3 regions of the Streptomyces sp. Xyl84 genome follow, and region 1 is predicted to be linked to each of the others. Evidence: riboswitches for the same ligand, from Rfam matches in the RefSeq annotation. Region 1 holds a riboswitch; each other region holds the start of a gene.
The links. A riboswitch is a leader RNA that binds a small molecule or an ion and turns the genes downstream of it on or off. The one in region 1 is predicted to bind cobalamin.

Region 1 (6,303 bases):
CGTCTGGGTGCTCACGAGGCCGTGCGGCAGCCGGAGGACCTGCTTGCCCGCCGGATCGTGCAGGGACGGGTAGCTCAGGTGGTGCTCCTGCTGGAACCGGAGCGCCGCGGTGCGGCTGCTGTCGTCGGCGATCCCGAGCACCTGCACCCCGCGGGCGGACCACTTGCGCTGGATCCTGTCCAGTTCCGGGGCCTCCGCCCGGCAGGGGCCGCAGAAGTGGGCCCAGACGTTGAGCAGGACGACCTTGCCCCGGTAGTCGGACAGGTGGATCTCCCGGCCCTCCAGGGAGGTCCCGGTGAGGTCGGGCACGGCGGGGCGGTCACCGGCCGGCAGGGTCCGGGTGAGCACGTCCCGCGGGCCGCTCGCGCCGTCCTGTCCGGCGGACGAGCAGCCCGCGAGCACCGCACAGGCCGCGATCACCGCTGCGCACCTACGCCGCTCGGGCATCGTCGTCTCCCCCTCGTCCGCCGCACCCCGGGCCCCGTGGTGATCATTGTCCTCGCCGCAGCCGGCGGCCCGGAGCCGGGGGCCGCTTCGGCCGCCGTTCCGCGCTGGACGCGAACTGCGCCGGGGCGCCCCGGCGTCCGGCATCACCCTGCCCGCCGCCGGACGCCACCCCACGCCCCTCGGCCCCCGGCGGCACACCGGCGCCCGGGCCCGGCCCCACGGCGGGCTGAGCGGGCCGGGCACGGACGGGCCGGGCGGAAGCCGGCCAGGCACGAGCGGGCCGGCGCGGAGAACGGCCGGCGCGGGCGGTGCGTGGCCCGGGGCCTGGGCGAGCCACACGGTGGTGTCCGGGGTCTAGGCGAGCCACACGGTGGTGTCCGGGGCCTAGGCGAGCCACACGGTGGTGTCCGGGGCCTAGGCGAGCCACACGGTGGTGTCCGGGGCCTAGGCGAGCCACACGGTGGTGTCCGGGGCCTAGGCGAGCCACACGGTGGTGTCCGGGGCGAGCCGGCGCCCGCTCAGCGGCGCGCTGCTCAGCAGCACCTCACCGGGCGGCAGCGCGACCTCGCTGTCCGACAGGTTGGTGACACACCGCCAGCCGTCGCGGCGGGCGAACGCCAGCACACCCGCCGGGGTGTCCTCCGCCCAGGTCAGCGACTCGCCCGCGAGCAGTTTGCGGCGCAGCCGCAGGGCCGTGCGGTACAGCTCCAGCGTCGAGCCCGCCACGCCGTCCTGCGCCTGGACGGCGTACCCCGCGAAGTGCGCGGGCTGCGGCAGCCAGGCCCCGGCCGGACCGAAGCCGTACGACGGTCCGGTCGTCGTCCACGGCAGCGGAACCCGGCAGCCGTCCCTGCCCTTGCGGACGTGGCCGGTCTGCTCCCAGACCGGGTCCTGGAGCACCTCGGTGGGCAGGTCGGCCACCTCGGGCAGGCCCAGTTCCTCGCCTTGGTAGAGGTAGGCCGAACCGGGCAGCGCCAGCATCAGCAGGGTCGCCGCGCGGGCCCGGCGCAGTCCGGCCTCCGCATCGAGGGCGGGCGCGCGGCCGCCGGACAGCAGCCAGGCGTTCTCGTCCGTGCCCGGCGGCAGCATCAGCCGGGAGGCGTGGCGGACCACGTCGTGGTTGGACAGCACCCAGGTGGCCGACGCTCCGGCGGCCCGGGCGGTGTCCAGGGAGGCGGCGATGGTCCGGCGCAGCGCGTCCGCGTCCCAGCCGGTCTGCAGGTACTCGAAGTTGAAGGCCTGGCCCAGTTCGTCCGGGCGGGCGTACAGGGCGCGCCGCGCGTCGGGCACCCAGGCCTCGGCGACGGCCGTGCGGGGCGGTGTGTAGGCGTCGAAGATCTTGCGCCAGTCACGGTAGATCTCGTGGACCTCGTCGCGGTCCCAGTACGGGTGGCTGCCCGGCTCGACGTGCGGCAGCGCGTCCTCGCCGGTGGCACCGAGGTTCCCGACGTCGCGCAGCGGCTCGTCGAGGTCCTTGACCAGGGCGTGCGCCACGTCGACGCGGAAGCCGTCCACGCCCCGGTCGGACCAGAAGCGCAGGGTGGTGCGGAAGTCGGCGCGGACCTCCTCGTGGGCCCAGTTGAAGTCGGGCTGCTCGGGCGCGAACAGGTGCAGGTACCACTGTCCGTCGGGCACCCGCTGCCAGGCGCTGCCGCCGAAGACGGACTGCCAGTCGGTGGGCGGCAGTTCGCCGTGGGCGCCGCGCCCGTCCCGGAAGACGTACCGGTCGCGGGCGGCCGAGCCCGGCCCGGCCCGCAGCGCCTCCTGGAACCAGCGGTGCCGGTGCGAGCTGTGGTTGGGGACGATGTCGGCGATCACCTTCAGGCCCAGGCGGTGCGCCTCGGTGACCAGCGCGTCGAAGTCGTCGAGGGTGCCCAGGCGGGGGTCGACGTCCCGGTGGTCGGTGACGTCGTAGCCGCCGTCGGCCAGTTCGGAGGGGTAGAACGGGCTGAGCCACACGGCGTCCACGCCGAGGGCGGCGAGGTGCGTCAGCCGCTGGGTGATGCCCCGGAGGTCGCCGAGTCCGTCGCCGTCGGCGTCGGCGAAGCTGCGGGGGTAGACCTGGTAGACGACGGCCTGCCGCCACCAGTCGGGACTCCGGGAGGACAGGTCGGGCGGCGCGTCGTCGGTGCGGTCGGTCACGCGGTCTCCTCTGTGTGCGTCGGAGCGACACAGAGAATCTGTCCAGATCACCGGAAAAGCCAACACGCCGTGCCGTACCGGCGCACAGGGGGACGACCGGACGGGGGTGGGGCGGCGGCGGGGCGGGTGACCACGGCGAGCGGGCGGGGGCGGTCGCCGGACGAGTGCGGACGCGGCACGGACGCGCACGCCGGACGGGGGCGCCGCGGCACCGGACGGGTGCGGCACCAGGGGCCCCACCGGACGGGCGCCGCACCGGGCGGGAGCGCCGTGGCACCGGGCGGGGCGTCCGTGGCAGCGGGCGGGAGCGCCGTGGCAGCGGGCGGGGCCGCCGTGGCCCGGACCCGGCGCCCACCCGGCCGCCGGGCCGGGCGCCGCGGTGTCAGTCCGTGTCCGCCGCGCAGTGCTCCAGCAGGTCCCGTACGTCCTCGTCCACCAGCCGGTAGCGCACCACGCGGCCCTCCTTCTCGCCCTCCACCGTGCCCGCCGCGCGCAGCAGCCGCAGGGCCTGGGAGACCGCCGGGTCCTTCATACCGGTGGCGACGGCGAGGTCGGAGACGGCCAGCGGGCCGGTGCGGTGCAGGGCCAGCAGCAGGGCGAGCCGCTTGGGGTCGGCCAGCAGCGAGAAGCGCTCCGCCCACGCGCGGACGCGACCGGGCTCCCCGATCGCCGCGATGGCGTCGCACACCCGGTGGCCGTCGATGGTGCGACGCTCCGCGCGGTCGGCAGGGACGAGATGCATGCCCCCATCCTCGCAGGCACCCGCGGGTGATCTTCGGCACCTGCGCAGGTATGCAGCTATGCAGGCGACGGTCCGTCCCTCTACCGTGGGCGGGCCGTGGTGCTCGGGAAGTCGGTGCGAAGCCGACGCGGCCCTCGCCACTGTGATCGGGGAGTTCCCCTTCCGTCCGGCATCCGCCGGGCCACTGGTCGCACGACCGGGAAGGCAGGGAGGGCGGGCGCACGACCCCTAAGCCAGGAGACCGGCCACGGCAGCTCACGAAGTGATCCACGAGGTGCTGGAGCGTGATACCGGATGACCCTGCCCGAGCCTGTCCCGACGCCGACGTCCGCCCCCGAGGGGGCGGCCCCCCGGACGTCCTTCCGCTGGCGCCGTGAGGACACCCTCAAGACCGCGGGCCTGCTGGCGGTGATAGCCGCCCTGCACGTCGTCGCCTTCGGGATCCTGTTCCTGCTCGTCGTCCCCGAGCACTACCAGGTCGGCACCAAGGCCTTCGGCATCGGCCTCGGCGTCACCGCCTACACCCTCGGCATGCGGCACGCCTTCGACGCCGACCACATCGCCGCCATCGACAACACCACCCGCAAGCTGATGGCCGACGGCAAGCGGCCGGTGTCGGTGGGCTTCTGGTTCGCGCTGGGCCATTCCAGCGTGGTGGTGGCCATGGCCGCGCTGGTGGCGGGCGGCGCCCAGCTCGCCGGCACGCTGATGAACGACGACTCCCGTACGCACCAGACGCTCGGCATCGTCGGCACCACCGTCTCGGGCTCCTTCCTCTACCTCATCGCCGCCCTCAACCTGGTCGCCCTCGTCGGCATCCTCAAGGTCTTCCGGGCGATGCGCGCGGGCACGTACGACGAGCGGGAGCTGGAGGCCCACCTGGATTCCCGGGGGTTCATGAACCGGATCCTGGGCCGCCTCACCAAGTCGGTGTCCCGGCCCGGCCAGATGTACCCGCTCGGCTTCCTCTTCGGTCTCGGCTTCGACACCGCCACCGAGGTCACGCTGATGGTGATGGCCGGTTCGGGCGCGGCGGCCGGGCTGCCCTGGTACGCGATCCTCTGCCTGCCGCTGCTGTTCGCGGCCGGCATGAGCCTGTTCGACACCCTGGACGGCACGTTCATGAACTTCGCCTACCAGTGGGCGTTCTCGAACCCCGTCCGCAAGGTGTTCTACAACCTGACCATCACCGGCCTGTCCATCGCGGTCGCCTTCTTCATCGGCACGATCGAGCTGGTCGGCGTCCTGCACGACAAGCTCGACCTGAGCGACACGGTCACCGGCTGGATCGCCGGACTCGACCTCGACCACGTGGGGTACGTCATCGTCGGCCTGTTCGTGGTGGTGTGGGCGGCGGCGCTGGCGTACTGGAAGGTGGCCCGCGTCGAACAGCGCTGGGCGGTACGGGTCGGGACCGCGGAGATCGACTAGGCCCGCCCGGGCGAGGGACCGGACGACAGGGCCTAGGCCCCCGCGCCGCCCGCTTCGACGGTGGCCAGGTACAGCTTCACGTACCGCTCCACGTCGATGTCCAGGGCGACGTCCACCAGTTGCTGTTCGCGCGCCTCGCCGTGCAGTTCCGCCTCGCCGGGGCGCGCGCGGCGGTCGACGACCGTCTGGCCGCGCGCCGGGCCGGGTGCGAGGTTCACCTCGACCGGGAGCCGGCGCGTGGTCAGGCCCTCCGGGTCGGCGACCGCGCAGACCGCTCCCGCGTCGCCGAGACCGCCCGCCGGGTCCTCCTCGCTCGTCACCGGGTCGCGGTGGGACAGCAGCCGGCCGGCCAGCCGCGCACCCGCCTCGCCGCTCCCGCTCAGCCGCCGCACGTCACCGGCCGGGACGATCACCCGCTCGAACACGTCGAGTCCGTACATCGTGATCGGCACCCCGGCGGTGAGCAGGACCGCGGCGGCCTCCGGGTCGTGCCAGACGTTGAACTCGGCGACCGCCGTGGCGTTCCCGGTGGCCACCGCGCCGCCCATGAACACGATCCGCTCGATGTTGCGCGTCACCTCGGGGTGGGTGCGCAGCAGCAGGGCGATGTTGGTCAGCGGCGCGGTGGGGATCAGGGTGACCGGGCGGGGCGAGCCGAGGATCTCGCGCCGCAGCAGCGTCACCGCGTCCACGCCGGCGGGCCGGCGGACCGGGGCGGGCAGCCCGAGGTCGCCCATGCCGTCCCGGCCGTGCACGTGGTGGGCGGTGCGCAGGGGCTCGATCAGCGGGCGTTCGGCGCCCCGCGCGACGGGGACCGGGGGCGCGCCCGCCTGCTCCAGCACGGTCAGCGTGTTGCGCACCACCTGGTCCACGTCCGTGTTCCCGGCCACGCAGGTCACCGCGCGCAGGTCGAGCCCCGGGTGGCGTACGGCGAACAGCAGGGCGAGCGCGTCGTCCACCCCGGTGTCGCAGTCGATGATCACGGGCGTGGCGTCGGAGGCGGACTGCTCGGTCACGGCGGGCTCCCTCGGAAACGTCGGAAACGTGCGTGCGCTCCTTCGTGCCGACCCTATGCCTGTGCCGCGGACGGCCCTCACCCGGACGGACCGGCGCGGTGGTGGGGGGCCCGACTCGGTGGTGCCGTGGGAGGACCGTCCGGTTCGCGTCGTGCCCGTTCCTGTGGAGGACCCGCCCATGCCCCGTCCCCCGGCCGCCCGTGTCCTTGCCGCCGCCGTGCTCTGTGCGGGCGCCCTGCCGGCGGTCTCCGCCTGCGGCTCCGGACCGGTGGAGCGGACCGCCGGTGCCTCGCCGTCCGCCGCCGCGGCCACCCGGCCGGCCGCCCCCGCCTCCCCGTCCGCCGCCGCGCTCACCGCCGCCCAGGCGCAGGCCGCGCTGCTCACCGCGGGCGACCTCGGTGTCCCCTGGGAGCCGACCGACGGCGCCGCGACCTGGCGGGACGGCATCCTCAAGGCGCGGGCCGAGACGGCACCGGCGGACTGCCGGCGGCTGCTCGACGCGCTCTACGCCGACCAGCCGCTCGG
Region 2 (6,303 bases), 2.1 Mb from region 1:
CTGGTCCTCGGGGGAGAGCAGGGCCACGGTGCCGAAGAAGGAGGCGAAGACACCGCCGCGGTCGATGTCGCCGACGACGACCACCGGCAGCCCCGCGCCGCGCGCGATCCCCATGTTGACGATGTCGGTGCGGCGCAGGTTGATCTCGGCCGGGCTGCCCGCCCCCTCGCAGATCACCGCGTCGTACGTGCTCCGCAGTTCGGTCAGGCAGTCCAGCACCGTACCGAGCAACTGCCGCTGGCGTCCGCCGTGGTAGCCGCGGGCGCTCATCTCGCCCACCGGCCTGCCCAGCAGCACGATCTGGCTGCTCTGCTCACCGCCCGGCTTGAGCAGCACCGGGTTCATCAGCGCGGTCGGCTCGATCCGGCAGGCCTGCGCCTGCATGGCCTGCGCCCGCCCGATCTCGGCGCCCTCACGGGTGACGAACGAGTTGAGGGACATGTTCTGCGCCTTGAACGGCGCGACCTTGACGCCGCGCCGCACCAGCCACCGGCAGATCCCGGCGGTGACGACGCTCTTCCCGGCGTCGGAGGTGGTTCCGGCGACGAGCAGACCGCCGCCGCGTCGAGCGCCGCTCATGACGCACGTCCCTTCGTCAGACGGTCGCACAGCAGCTTCGCGGCGGCGCAGGTGCCGAGCGCGAGCCAGCTCACGCGCCGTGAGAGCCGTACGGCCCGGTCGATGTCCCCCGCCTGGACGGCGCGCCCCCGGTCATTGAGCACCGGCCGGTGCTCCACCCGCCCCCCGTACGACAGTGTGCCGCCCAGCCGCACCCCGAGCGCCCCCGCGAACGAGGCCTCCACCGGCCCGGCGTTGGGACTCGGGTGCCGTCCGGCGTCGGCGCGCCAGGCCCGTACGGCCCCGCGCGGATCGCCGCCCGCCACGGTGGCCAGTACGGCCGTCAGCCGGGCCCCCGGCCAGCCCGCCAGGTCGTCGAGCCGGGCGGACGCCCAGCCGTAGCGCCGGTAGCGGGGCGACTTGTGCCCGACCATGGCGTCCAGGGTGTTGACGGCCCGGAAGCCGATCAGGCCCGGCACGCCCGCCAGGGCACCCCAGGCGAGCGCGCCCACCACCGCGTCGGAGGTGTTCTCGGCGACCGACTCGACGACGGCGCGGGCGATCCCGTCGGCGTCCAGGGCTTGCGGATCGCGTCCGCACAGGTGCGGCAGGAGCGCCCGGGCCGCCTCGACGTCGCCCGCCTCCAGCGCCCGCCCGATGGCGCCCGCCTCGCGGGCGAGCGAGGTGCCGCCGACCACGGCCCAGGTGGCGGCGCCGGTCAACAGGACCGAGCCGGCGGGGGAGTGGCGGACGGCGCGGGCGGCGACGGCACCCAGCGCGGCGGCGCCACCGGCGCACACGACGGTGTGCAGCGCGCCCCACCCGCGGTGGTCCCGCCACAGCACCCGCTCCACGGCGCCCGCGGCCCGCCCGAACACGGCGACCGGATGTCCGCGGCGCGGATCGCCGAGGAGCAGGTCACCGAGGAGGCCGGCGGCGGCGCCGTACGCGAAGACGCGATCGGCACCCATGGGTTCAGCCGGCCGCGGGGTCGGTCGGGCGGTCGGTGGTGGGCCTCGGTCGGCAGCCGCGCATGGCGATAGGTCCTCACTCAGGGTGTCCGCGCCCTGGTTCGACGAGACCGGCGGAGAGAGTTCCTGGCTCCCGGGGATCGTCCTCCCCGGTGACAGTGGCGGGACCGCGCCGGATTCGCACCGGCTTCCTCTGCTGCCGCCGTACATGGCCCAGGAAGTCCACCACGGTCCCGGAACACCCGTCAACTTGCCGTTGACCTGCACCGCGCCGGTGTGCCGAGGCTCATATCCCTGACGCGAGGCTGCCGCAGGGGCGCCGGAGGCGGGCCGGCGCGGCAAGAACCCCCGTGAGCGCCACGGAAGGGCTCACGGGGGTCGATGCCGAAGTCGCGGGACGCGGCCCCCGACGGGGCAGGGGCGCGTCCCTGTGCCTCAGCCCAGGATCAGGGAGATTCCGTAGGCGACGGCTGCCGCGCACAGCGCGAAGCACGCGTAGGCACCGGCGGTCGCGGCGAGGGCCGACTCGCCGCGGGTCGACGCGGCCTCCCGGCGGGACAGGCCCGCGATGCCCAGGGTGAACAGGGCCACGAGGCCGACGGTGACCACGAGGCTGACGCCGAAGACGGAGCCGATGGCTGCCCAGTCGATCTTCATCTCGATGCTGCTTTCTCGATTGCCGGGGGACGGGCGGGGGCGTCAGACCGCCGCGGCGGGCGGGGTCGCCGCGGCCGGGCTCGCGGCAGGTGCCGTCCCGAGCGCGGACGCCGGGGCCGGGATGGTGGCCGTGAGGCCGTCGGCCACCGGGGCCGCCGGCGGCGGGGCCACGGCGGCGATGGCCTGGGTCACCACACCGGCCGGCTCCTCGGCGTCGGCCCCGTTGACGTTCGTGTGGTCGACGACCTGGCGGCGGGAGATCTTCCAGATCGCGGCGCTCGCGGCCACCAGGAACACGGCGACCAGCGCGGTGCCCCAGTCGCCGAGACCGGTGACGGCCTCCGCGCCCGCGCCGACCACCGCGGCGGCCGGCAGCGTGAGCACCCAGGCGACGGCCATCCGGCCCGCCGTGGACCAGCGGACCGTGCCGCCCTTGCGGCCCAGACCCGCGCCCATCACCGAACCCGAGACGACGTGGGTGGTGGAGAGCGAGAAGCCCAGGTGGGAGGAGGCCAGGATGGCCGCGGCCGCGCTGGTCTGGGCGGCGAAGCCCTGCTGCGGCTGGAGGTCGGTCAGGCCCGTGCCCATGGTGCGGATGATGCGCCAGCCGCCGATGTAGGTGCCGAGCGCGATGGCGAGACCGGCGGAGAGGATGACCCAGGTGGGAGGGTTGGAGCCCGGTGCGACGGCGCCGCCGGCGATCAGGGCGAGGGTGATGATGCCCATCGTCTTCTGCGCGTCGTTGGTGCCGTGCGCCAGCGAGACCAGGCCCGCCGAGGCGATCTGCCCGACCCGGTGGCCCTTCTCCGCCGCCTTGCCGTCCGTCTTCCGGCCGATCGTGTACGACAGCCGGGTCGCGGCGACCGCGGCGACGCCCGCGACGACCGGCGCGGCGACCGCCGGGAGCATGACCTTGGTGACCAGGACGTCGCCGTGCACGGCGCCGACGCCGGCCGAGGCGATGGTGGCGCCGATCAGACCGCCCAGGAGGGCGTGGGAGGAGCTGGACGGGAGCCCGACCAGCCAGGTCAGCAGGTTCCAGAGGATCGCGCCGACCAGGGCGGCGAAGATGACCTCGGGACGGATGCCGGTCTCGTCGACGAGACCCTTGGAGATCGTGTTGGCGACCTCGACGGAGAGGAACGCGCCCACCAGGTTGAGCACGGCGGACATGGCCACCGCGACCTTGGGCTTGAGTGCGCCGGTGGAGATGGTGGTGGCCATCGCGTTGGCGGTGTCGTGGAAACCGTTCGTGAAATCGAACGCGAGTGCGGTAACGACCACAATCGCGAGGATCAGCGAGAAGCTTTCCATTTACCCAGGCAATCGTTCGAGCGTCATTGGCTCGTCGAACGTAGGTAACCCGGGTGAACGGAAGATGAACTGGGGCGGTCGCAGTGGTGTCCGATTCTGTGTCTTCCGCTTCCTGTGTCATCCGCGTCCTGGGTCTTCCGCCCTTCTCCGTCTTCGCCCCTTCGCCGGGGCCGACCCTCCCCTCTGCCTTCTCTCTTCCCGGGTGCCGGGTGCCGGGTGTCCGGCCCGGGGACCGCGGGAGGCTGGCAGGATCACCGCATGGCCGAACAGCAGCAGGACGCGGAGCGCGCGAGCGGCGCACGGCAGGAGCCGGCGGGGCCGGAGGGGCCGGCTGCGCGTGGGGTGCGGGAGGTGCGGGACGAGGAGGCCCGCGCGTGGCGCGAACTGGTGACCACCGCCCGCCGTACCGTCACCGACGGACTCGTCGTCGGCACCTCCGGCAACGTGTCCGTCCGGGTCGGGGACACCGTCCTGGTCACCCCCTCGGGCGTCCCGTACGACCGGCTCACACCGCGGGACGTCACCGGCGTCGGCCTCGACGGCCGGCAGGTGCTCGGCACCCTGGTCCCCACCAGCGAGCTGCCCATGCACCTCGCGGTCTACCGCACCACCGGCGCGCGTGCCGTCGTCCACACCCACGCCGTGCACGCCACGGCCGTCTCCACGCTCGTCCCCGAGCTCCCGCTGATCCACTACATGGCCGGCGCCCTCGGCGGCCCGGTGCGCGTCGCGCCCTACGCGGCCTACGGCACCGGGGAACTGGCCGCGCACGTGCTGCGCGCCCTGGACGGCCGCTCCGGCTGCCTGCTGCAGAACCACGGCACCCTCACCCACGGCGCCACCCTCGACCAGGCGTACGACCGCACCGCCCAACTGGAGTGGATGTGCCGCCTGTGGCTGACCGCGTCCTCGGTTCCCGGCCTGACCCCCTCCCTGCTCTCCCCGCAACAGCTCGCGGAGGCCGGCGAACGGCTGCGCGGCTACGGTCAGCGGCACCCGCGGACGCCGGAGGCCTGACGGCGGCCGCCCCCGGCACGGGGTCCGGCGGTCCGCAGGGGTGAAGAGCGCTGTTCCTGGAACTCGCAGGAGCATGTCACCCCGACCGTTCCTTCCGCTGGCCGGTGAACCGGCACGCCATGACACTGGACCCGTGCGCACAGTCAAAGCGACGGCCGCGGCCGTCACCGCGGCCCTCGCGGCCGGCGCGGCGAGCGTCGCCGCCGGCCGGCTCGCCAGCGACGCCGCGCTCAAGTCACCCCCGGGCCGCCCCCTGCCCACCGAGCCCCGGCTCACCGTGCACGGCACGGCCGCCGGCCAGATCACCCTCACCCGGGACCTGGCCTCGCTGCGTCCCGGCACCTACGGCCTGGCGGGGGACGGCTCCCACGCGGTCGTGGGTCCCGTGCTGCAGGGCGCCCCGCACCTGCCCGACACCGTCGTACGCCGTCTGGAACGCGTCACCCACGGCCTGCTCCACCCCCGCGACCGGGTCTGGCTCACGCCCAACCTGTACGTCGGCGACCCGCGCTCCGCCCTCGGGCTGGACCACGCCGACATCGACGTACCCGGCGAACTCGGCCCGCTGCCCGCCTGGTTCGTGCCCGCCGTCCGCGAGACCTGGGTGATCACCGTGCACGGTCTCGGCACCACCCGCGAGCACCCCCTGAACATCATGCAGTTCCTGCACCGCAGACACTTCCCGGTGCTGGACGTCGCCTATCGCGGGGACCTCGGCGCACCCCGCTCCCCGGACGGCCTGAACCACCTCGGCGAGAGCGAGTGGCGCGACCTCGACGCGGCGATCCGCTACGCCGTGGACCACGGCGCCGAGCGCGTCGTCCTGCACGGCTGGTCCACCGGCGCCACGATGGCGCTGCGCGCCGCCGTCCACTCGAAGCTGCGCGACCGGATCTCCGGACTGGTCCTCGACTCGCCCGTGCTCGACTGGGAGGCGACGCTGCGCGCCCTCGCCCGGGCCCGGCACACGCCGGGGCCCCTGCTGCCGCTCGCGGTGCGCGCCGCGCAGGGACGCACGGGCCTGTACGCCGACCGGGCCGCCGACTCCGCCGGGCCCGCGCGGCTCACGGCACCGACGCTGATCTTCCACGGCCCCGGCGACGAGGTGGCCCCCTGGCGCTTCTCCCGCCGCCTGGCCGAGCACCACCCCAACCTGGTGGCCCTCCACACGGTCCGCGACGCCCCCCACGGCGCCATGTGGAACGCCGACCCCCAAGGCTACGAAGAGGCCCTGCGCCGCTTCCTGACCCCCTTGATGTGACCTACCCGGCCGACGCACCCCCGGCCCATGCGCCGTGTCCGGCCGACGCGCGGTGCCCGGCGGAGGCGTCCTGCCCGGCTCACGCGCGGTGCCCGGGCCGACGCGCCGTGTCCGGCCGGCCCGCGGGGCCCGGTCGGGCGCCCTGCCCGACCGCCCCGCTGGACCCCGCCCACTCGCCGCGCCCTGCCCACTCGCCCTGCCGGACGGACCCGCCGCGTCCGTCCGGCCCGCACCGCCCGGAACCCGCGGCTGCCGCCCGGAACCGGCGGCCGTCGCCAGGAACCCGCGGCCGTCGCCAGGAACCCGCGACTGCCGCCCGGAACCGTTGGCTGCCGCCCGGAACCCGCGGCCGCCGACCGCAAGCGGTCCCGACCCCGCCGGGCCCGTCCCGCGCCCCTCCCGCGGCGCGGGCCCGCCGGTTCCGTTTGGTGCCGCGCAGGCCGCCTGTTTCCGGCCGGTCGGCGCCCTCCCAGGCGGCCTGCCTCGATCTTCTCCGGCGCCCCCGTGGCATTCCGTTTGGGTTTT
Region 3 (6,303 bases), 2.9 Mb from region 1:
GTTGACCAGGAAGGGGTAGATGAGCGGGAGGTCGCCGAGGGCCGCGTCGGGTCCGCAGGACGCCGACAGTCCGGCGTTCTTGCCGGGCAGCCACTCCAGGTTGCCGTGCTTGCCGAGGTGGATCATCGCGTCGGCGCCGAAGCCGCCCTCGTCCCGGGCGGCGGCGATCCAGCGGTAGGCGGCGAGGTAGTGGTGCGAGGGCGGCAGGTCCGGGTCGTGGTAGATGGCGACGGGGTTCTCGCCGAAGCCGCGCGGCGGCTGGATGAGGATGAGCACGTTGCCGAAGCGCAGGGCCGCGAGGACGATGTCGCCCTCCGGGTTGCGGCTGCGGTCGACGAACATCTCGCCGGGTGCCGGGCCCCAGTGCTCCTCCACGGCGGTGCGCAGTTCCCCGGGGAGGGCGGCGTACCAGCGGCGGTAGTCGGCGGCCGGGATGCGCACCGGGTTGCGGGCCAGCTGTTCCTCGGTGAGCCAGTCCTGGTCGTGGCCGCCGGCCTCGATGAGCGCGCGGATCAGTTCGTCGCCGTCGCCGGAGGCCAGCCCGGGGACGTCGCCGTCCCCGAGGTCGTAGCCGTCCGCGCGCAGGCGGCGCAGGAGGGCCACCGCGCTGGCGGGGGTGTCCAGGCCGACCGCGTTGCCGATGCGGGAGTGCTTGGTGGGGTAGGCGGACAGGACCAGGGCGAGGCGCTTGTCGGCGGGCTGGATGTGACGCAGCCGGGCGTGGCGTACGGCGATCCCGGCGACGCGGGCGGCGCGCTCGGGGTCGGCGACGTAGGAGGGCAGGCCGTCGGCGTCGATCTCCTTGAAGGAGAAGGGGACGGTGATCAGCCGGCCGTCGAACTCGGGGACGGCGATCTGGCCGGCCGCGTCCAGCGGGGAGACGCCCTCGTCGTTCTCCTCCCAGGCGGAACGTGCGCCGGTCAGGCACAGGGCCTGCAGGACCGGTACGTCCAGGGCGGCGAGCGCGCCCGCGTCCCAGGACTCGTCGTCGCCGCCGGCGGAGGCGGTGGCGGGCCTGGTGCCGCCGGCGGCCAGCACGGTGGTGACGACGGCGTCGGCGGCGCGCAGTTCCTCGATCAGTTCCGGTTCGGGGGCGCGCAGGGAGGCGACGTACAGGGGCAGGGGCCGCCCGCCCGCCTGTTCGACGGCGTCGCACAGCGCGTGCACGAACGCGGTGTTGCCGCTCATGTGGTGGGCGCGGTAGTAGAGCACGGCGACGGTCGGGCCGTCCGCGGGCGGGGTGCTCTCCCGGGGCAGCGGTCCCCAGCTCGGGGCGGGCGCGGGCGCGTCGAACCCGTACCCGGTGAGCAGGACGGTGTCGGAGAGGAAGCGGGCGAGGTGCTCCAGGTTGGCGGGGCCGCCGTGGGCGAGGTAGGCGTGGGCCTCCGCGGCGATGCCGACGGGTACGTTGGAGGCGGCCATCAGCTGGGCGTCGGGCGCCTGTTCGCCGGTGAGGACGACGACCGGGCGGCCGTCGGCGAGCAGCAGGTCGAGGCCGTCCTGCCAGGCGCGGACGCCGCCGAGCAGGCGTACGACGAAGAGGTCGGCCTGCGCCATGAGGGCCGGGAGGTCGGCCAGGGCCAGGCGGGCCGGGTTGGCGAAGCGGTACGTGACGGGACCGCCCGCGGCCCGCGCGCTGAGCAGGTCGGTGTCGGAGGTCGACAGGAGCAGGATCCGCGGGGACGGCGGCTGGTCTCCGGCTGGGTGCGGCATACGGCGTCCTGCCTTCCTCGGGGTGTCCACGCCCCGGGTGGTGTCGGAATGGGGGTCTCCGCTGCTCGGGCGGGCCGAGAGCCGGAGAAAGGGAGTTCCTGACTCACCCGGTTCCTTCGGGAACCGGGCTCACAGTGGCGGGACCGCGCCGGAGTCGCACCGGGCTTCCTCCCCTGTCGCCGTCGTGGCGATGACGGACCGGATGATCCGCCGAGAAGCATAGTAGGGGCCGTCGCAGCAGGGCAGGACATGTGTGCGATGTGATGGTAGGTATGCTCGCCGCCATGTCCTCGGCTGCCCTCCCCCCGCCGTCCCGGCCCGCACCGGCCGGGCGCGACCGTGACGACGCGTGCCCGGGAACGCTGCGGCTGCACGCGGCGGACGACGGCGCGGTGGCCCGTGTGCGGATCCCCGGCGGTGTGCTGAGCGTGCGGCAGGCCGAGGCGCTGGCCGAGGCGGCGGGCCGCCTGGGCGACGGCGACCTCCACCTGACCTCGCGCGGCAACGTGCAACTGCGGGCCCTGCGCGAGGAGGACGGCCCGGCCCTGGCCGAACTGCTGGACGAGGCGGGTCTGCTCCCCTCCCGCGGCCACGAGCGGGTGCGCAACGTCGTCGCCTCCCCGCTGTCCGGTCTGGACGCGAACGGCCTGCGGGACGTGCGCCCGTGGCTGTCCGGCCTGGACGCGCTGCTGTGCGCCGGTGAGCCCGCGCGGGCGCTGTCGGGGCGGTTCCTGTTCGCCCTCGACGACGGCCGCGGCGACGTGGCCTCGCTCGGCGCCGACGTGACGGTACGGGCCCTCCCCGGCGAGGGCGCGCAGCTCGCCCTCGGAACGGCGGGCGAGGCGCTGGGCCTGTCCGCCGGGGACGTGCCCCGGGCGATGGTGGCGGCCGCCGAGACGGTCGTGGCGGCGGCGCGGGAGCGGGGGACGCGGGCCTGGCGGGTGAGTGACGTACCGCTGCCCGCGGACGCCCTGCTGCGCCTGGTCGCCGGCCGTCTGACCGCCGAAGGCCTGGCGTGCGCGCCGCAGCCGCGCACGACCGCGCACCGCCCGGGCCCGCCGCCCGGGCCCGCCGGCCGTGCCCTGTCGGTGCACGTCCCGCTCGGCCGGCTGACGCCGCCGCAGTGGCGGGAGCTGACCCGGACCGCCGCCCGCACCGGCGGGGAACTGCGTCTGACGCCGTGGCGCGGGGTCGTCGTCCCCGTACCGCAGGAGGCGGCGCGGCACGCGGCACTGGAGGCGCTCGCCGCCACCGGACTGGTCACCGGCCCCGGTTCGGCCTGGCCGCGGGTGGGCGCCTGCGTCGGACGGCCCGGCTGCGCCAAGTCGCACGCCGATGTGCGGGCGGACGCGACCGCCGCCCTCGGTGCGCTCGGCCCGGGCGGCCTGCCCGTGTACTGGTCCGGCTGCGAACGCCGCTGCGGGCGGCCCGCAGCCGACCACGTCGACCTGGTCGCGGCCGAGGGCGGCGGCTACCGGCTCTCGCTCGCCTCCTCCTCGCCGTCGCCGCACACCCGTACCGTCCTCCTCGACGCCCCCTCCCGACTCGCCGCCGCCCTGGCGGCGTTCACCTCATGATCCGTACGACCCCCGAGAGCAGCGAGAAGAACACCGTGACGCCCTACGACTACGAGAAGGACGGCGCCGCGATCTACCGCCAGTCCTTCGCCACCATCCGCGCGGAGGCGGACCTCGCGGGTCTGCCCGCCGACGTCAGCCAGGTGACGGTCCGGATGATCCACGCCTGCGGGATGGTCGACCTCGTCCGCGACCTCGTGTACACGCCCGCCGTGGTGGCCCGTGCGCGCGAGGCCCTGCGGGGCGGGGCACCCGTCCTGTGCGACGTGCAGATGGTGGCCAGCGGTGTCACCCGCAAGCGGCTGCCCGCCGGCAACGAGGTGCTGTGCACCCTCTCCGACCCGGCCGTCCCCGGGCTGGCGCAGAAGCTGGGCACCACGCGCAGCGCCGCTGCCATGGAGCTGTGGCGGGACCGGCTGGAGGGTTCCGTGGTCGCCGTCGGCAACGCGCCCACCGCCCTGTTCCGTCTCCTCGAGATGATCGAGGAGGGCGCGGGCCGGCCCGCCGCCGTCATCGGTGTGCCCGTCGGGTTCGTGGGGGCCGCCGAGTCCAAGGACGCGCTGGCCGCTCACCCCTCGGGGCTGGAGCACCTGGTGGTGCGCGGACGGCGGGGCGGCAGCGCCCTGGCCGCCGCCGCGCTCAACGCGATCGCGAGTGAGGCGGAATGAGCGGGCGGCTGTACGGGGTGGGGCTCGGCCCCGGTGACCCGTCCCTGATGACCCTCCGGGCGGTGGAGGTCATCGCCGGGGCGGACGTGATCGCGTACCACAGCGCACGCCACGGGCGGTCCATCGCCCGCTCGATCGCGGGCCGGCACATCCGCGCCGACCACGTCGAGGAGGCGCTGGTCTACCCGGTCACCACGGAGACCACCGACCACCCCGGCGGGTACCGGGGCGCTCTGGAGGAGTTCTACGAGCAGGCGTCGGCGCGGCTGGCCGCGCATCTCGACGCCGGCCGCAGCGTCGCGGTCCTCGCCGAGGGCGACCCGCTCTTCTACGGCTCCTACATGCACCTGCACAAGCGGCTCGCCGACCGCTACGAGACGGAGGTGGTCCCCGGGGTCACCTCCGTGTCGGCCGCCGCGGCCCGCCTGGGCGCCCCGCTCGTGGAGGGCGAGGAGGTGCTGACCGTCCTTCCCGGCACCCTGCCCGAGGAGGAGCTGACGGCACGGCTGGCGGCGACGGACTCGGCGGTCGTCATGAAGCTGGGCCGTACGTTCCCCAAGGTGCGCGGCGCCCTGGAGGCTTCGGGCCGGCTGGCGGAGGCCCGGTACGTCGAGCGGGCCACGATGCCCGGAGAGCGGGTCGGCGCGCTGGCGGACGTGGACGCCGGGTCGGTGCCGTACTTCTCGGTGGCCGTGCTGCCCAGCCGCGTCGACGCCGAACGCCCGGCGCGGGAGCGGGGCGAGGTCGTCGTGGTCGGCACGGGTCCGGCCGGTCCGCAGTGGCTGACTCCCGAGACGCGGGGTGCGCTGGCCGCGGCCGACGACCTGGTCGGCTACACCACCTACCTGGACCGGGTGCCCGAGCGCCCCGGCCAGGTCCGGCACGGTTCGGACAACCGGGTGGAGGCCGAGCGCGCGGAGTTCGCCCTGCAACTGGCCCGGCGCGGGCGCCGGGTTGCCGTCGTGTCCGGCGGCGACCCCGGGGTCTTCGCGATGGCCACCGCCGTCCTGGAGGCCGCCTCGCAGCCCGCTTACGCCGATGTGGCGGTGCGGGTGCTGCCGGGCGTGACCGCCGCCAACGCCGCCGCCGCCCGGGCCGGCGCCCCCCTCGGCCACGACTACGCCACGCTCTCCCTCTCCGACCGGCTCAAGCCCTGGGAGGTCATCGCCGCACGGCTGCGCGCGGCGGCCTCGGCGGACCTGGTGCTGGCCCTGTACAACCCGGGCTCGCGCAGCCGCACCTGGCAGGTGGCCAAGGCCCGGGAGGTGCTGCTGGAGCACCGGGCCCCGGACACGCCCGTGGTGGTGGCCCGGGACGTGGGCGGCCCCGGCGAGCGGGTGCGGATCGTGCGGCTCGCCGGCCTGGACCCGGCCGAGGTCGACATGCGCACGATCCTGCTGGTCGGCTCGTCCCAGACCCAGGTGGTCCGGCGGGGCGACGGCCAGGAGATCGTCTGGACACCCCGCCGGTACCCGGAGGCGTGAACGGGGGCGCGGGGCCGGAGGGCGCACGCCGTGGCCGGGACGGAATCCCGGCCACGGTCCCGCGCCCCGCGTCCGTGGCGCGGGGACGGGTTCAGCCGGTGGACCCGGGCCCGGGCCGGCCGGGAAGCCGCCCGGCGAGCCAGTGGGCCGCCTCCTGCGGGGTGGCCACGGACGGGACGCCCTCGGGCACGGGCGGTCGCCGGACCATGACCACCGGCAGTCCGGCCTCGCGGGCCGCCGTCAGCTTGGGCGCGGTGGCCGCTCCCCCGCTGTCCTTGGTGACGACGACGTCGATCCGGTGGCGGCGCAGCAGTTCGCGTTCCCCGTCCAGGCCGAAGGGACCCCGGTCGAGCAGCACCTCCATGGCCGCCGGGTGCGGCGGCTCGGGCGCGTCGACGGACCGTACGAGGAACCACAGGCCGTCCAGGCCGGCGAAGGCGGCCAGGCCGGTCCGCCCGGTGGTGAGGAACACCCGCCGCCCGAGCCCCGGCAGCAGCCGTGCCGCCTCCTCCAGCGAGGCCGCCTCGTGCCACCGGTCGCCCGCGACGGGGACCCAGCCGGGGCGGCGCAGGGCGAGCAGGGGAACATGGGCGGTGGCCGCGGCCCGGGCCGCGTGGAAACTGATCGTCCCGGCGAAGGGGTGGGTGGCGTCGATGAGCGCGTCGACCGCGTGCTCGCGCAGCCACGCCGTCAGTCCCTCCGTCCCGCCGAAGCCGCCGACGCGGACCTCCCCCGGCGGCAGCCGGGGGCCTGCGACCCGTCCGGCGAGGGAGCTGGTCGCTCTCACTGCGGGCGTGCCGTGGAGCAGTTCCGCGAGCCGGCGGGCCTCGGTGGTGCCGCCGAGGATCAGGACGTGCATGG

Region 2: another riboswitch for cobalamin. It lies ahead of AC6I72_RS24555 (cobalamin biosynthesis protein); the one in region 1 lies ahead of nicT (Nickel transporter NicT).
Region 3: another riboswitch for cobalamin. It lies ahead of cobN (cobaltochelatase subunit CobN); the one in region 1 lies ahead of nicT (Nickel transporter NicT).

Annotation. Positions count from the first base shown of each region.
Region 1 covers NZ_AP029182.1:3,549,165-3,555,467, forward strand. Annotated here, with positions in the region: gene AC6I72_RS15355 (TlpA family protein disulfide reductase) at 1-447, opposite strand, end outside; gene AC6I72_RS15360 (glycoside hydrolase family 13 protein) at 922-2,589, opposite strand; gene AC6I72_RS15365 (ArsR/SmtB family transcription factor) at 2,972-3,331, opposite strand; cobalamin riboswitch at 3,412-3,595, shown strand; gene nicT (Nickel transporter NicT) at 3,626-4,762, shown strand; gene AC6I72_RS15375 (nucleoside hydrolase) at 4,795-5,778, opposite strand; gene AC6I72_RS15380 (hypothetical protein) at 5,957-6,303, shown strand, end outside.
Region 2 covers NZ_AP029182.1:5,662,848-5,669,150, forward strand. Annotated here, with positions in the region: gene AC6I72_RS24550 (cobyric acid synthase) at 1-579, opposite strand, end outside; gene AC6I72_RS24555 (cobalamin biosynthesis protein) at 576-1,529, opposite strand; cobalamin riboswitch at 1,629-1,770, opposite strand; gene AC6I72_RS24560 (hypothetical protein) at 1,965-2,186, opposite strand; gene AC6I72_RS24565 (inorganic phosphate transporter) at 2,229-3,500, opposite strand; gene AC6I72_RS24570 (class II aldolase/adducin family protein) at 3,759-4,517, shown strand; gene AC6I72_RS24575 (alpha/beta hydrolase) at 4,651-5,778, shown strand.
Region 3 covers NZ_AP029182.1:645,937-652,239, forward strand. Annotated here, with positions in the region: gene cobN (cobaltochelatase subunit CobN) at 1-1,713, opposite strand, end outside; cobalamin riboswitch at 1,786-1,921, opposite strand; gene cobG (precorrin-3B synthase) at 1,986-3,290, shown strand; gene AC6I72_RS02825 (precorrin-8X methylmutase) at 3,287-3,958, shown strand; gene AC6I72_RS02830 (precorrin-2 C(20)-methyltransferase) at 3,955-5,442, shown strand; gene AC6I72_RS02835 (cobalt-precorrin-6A reductase) at 5,534-6,301, opposite strand.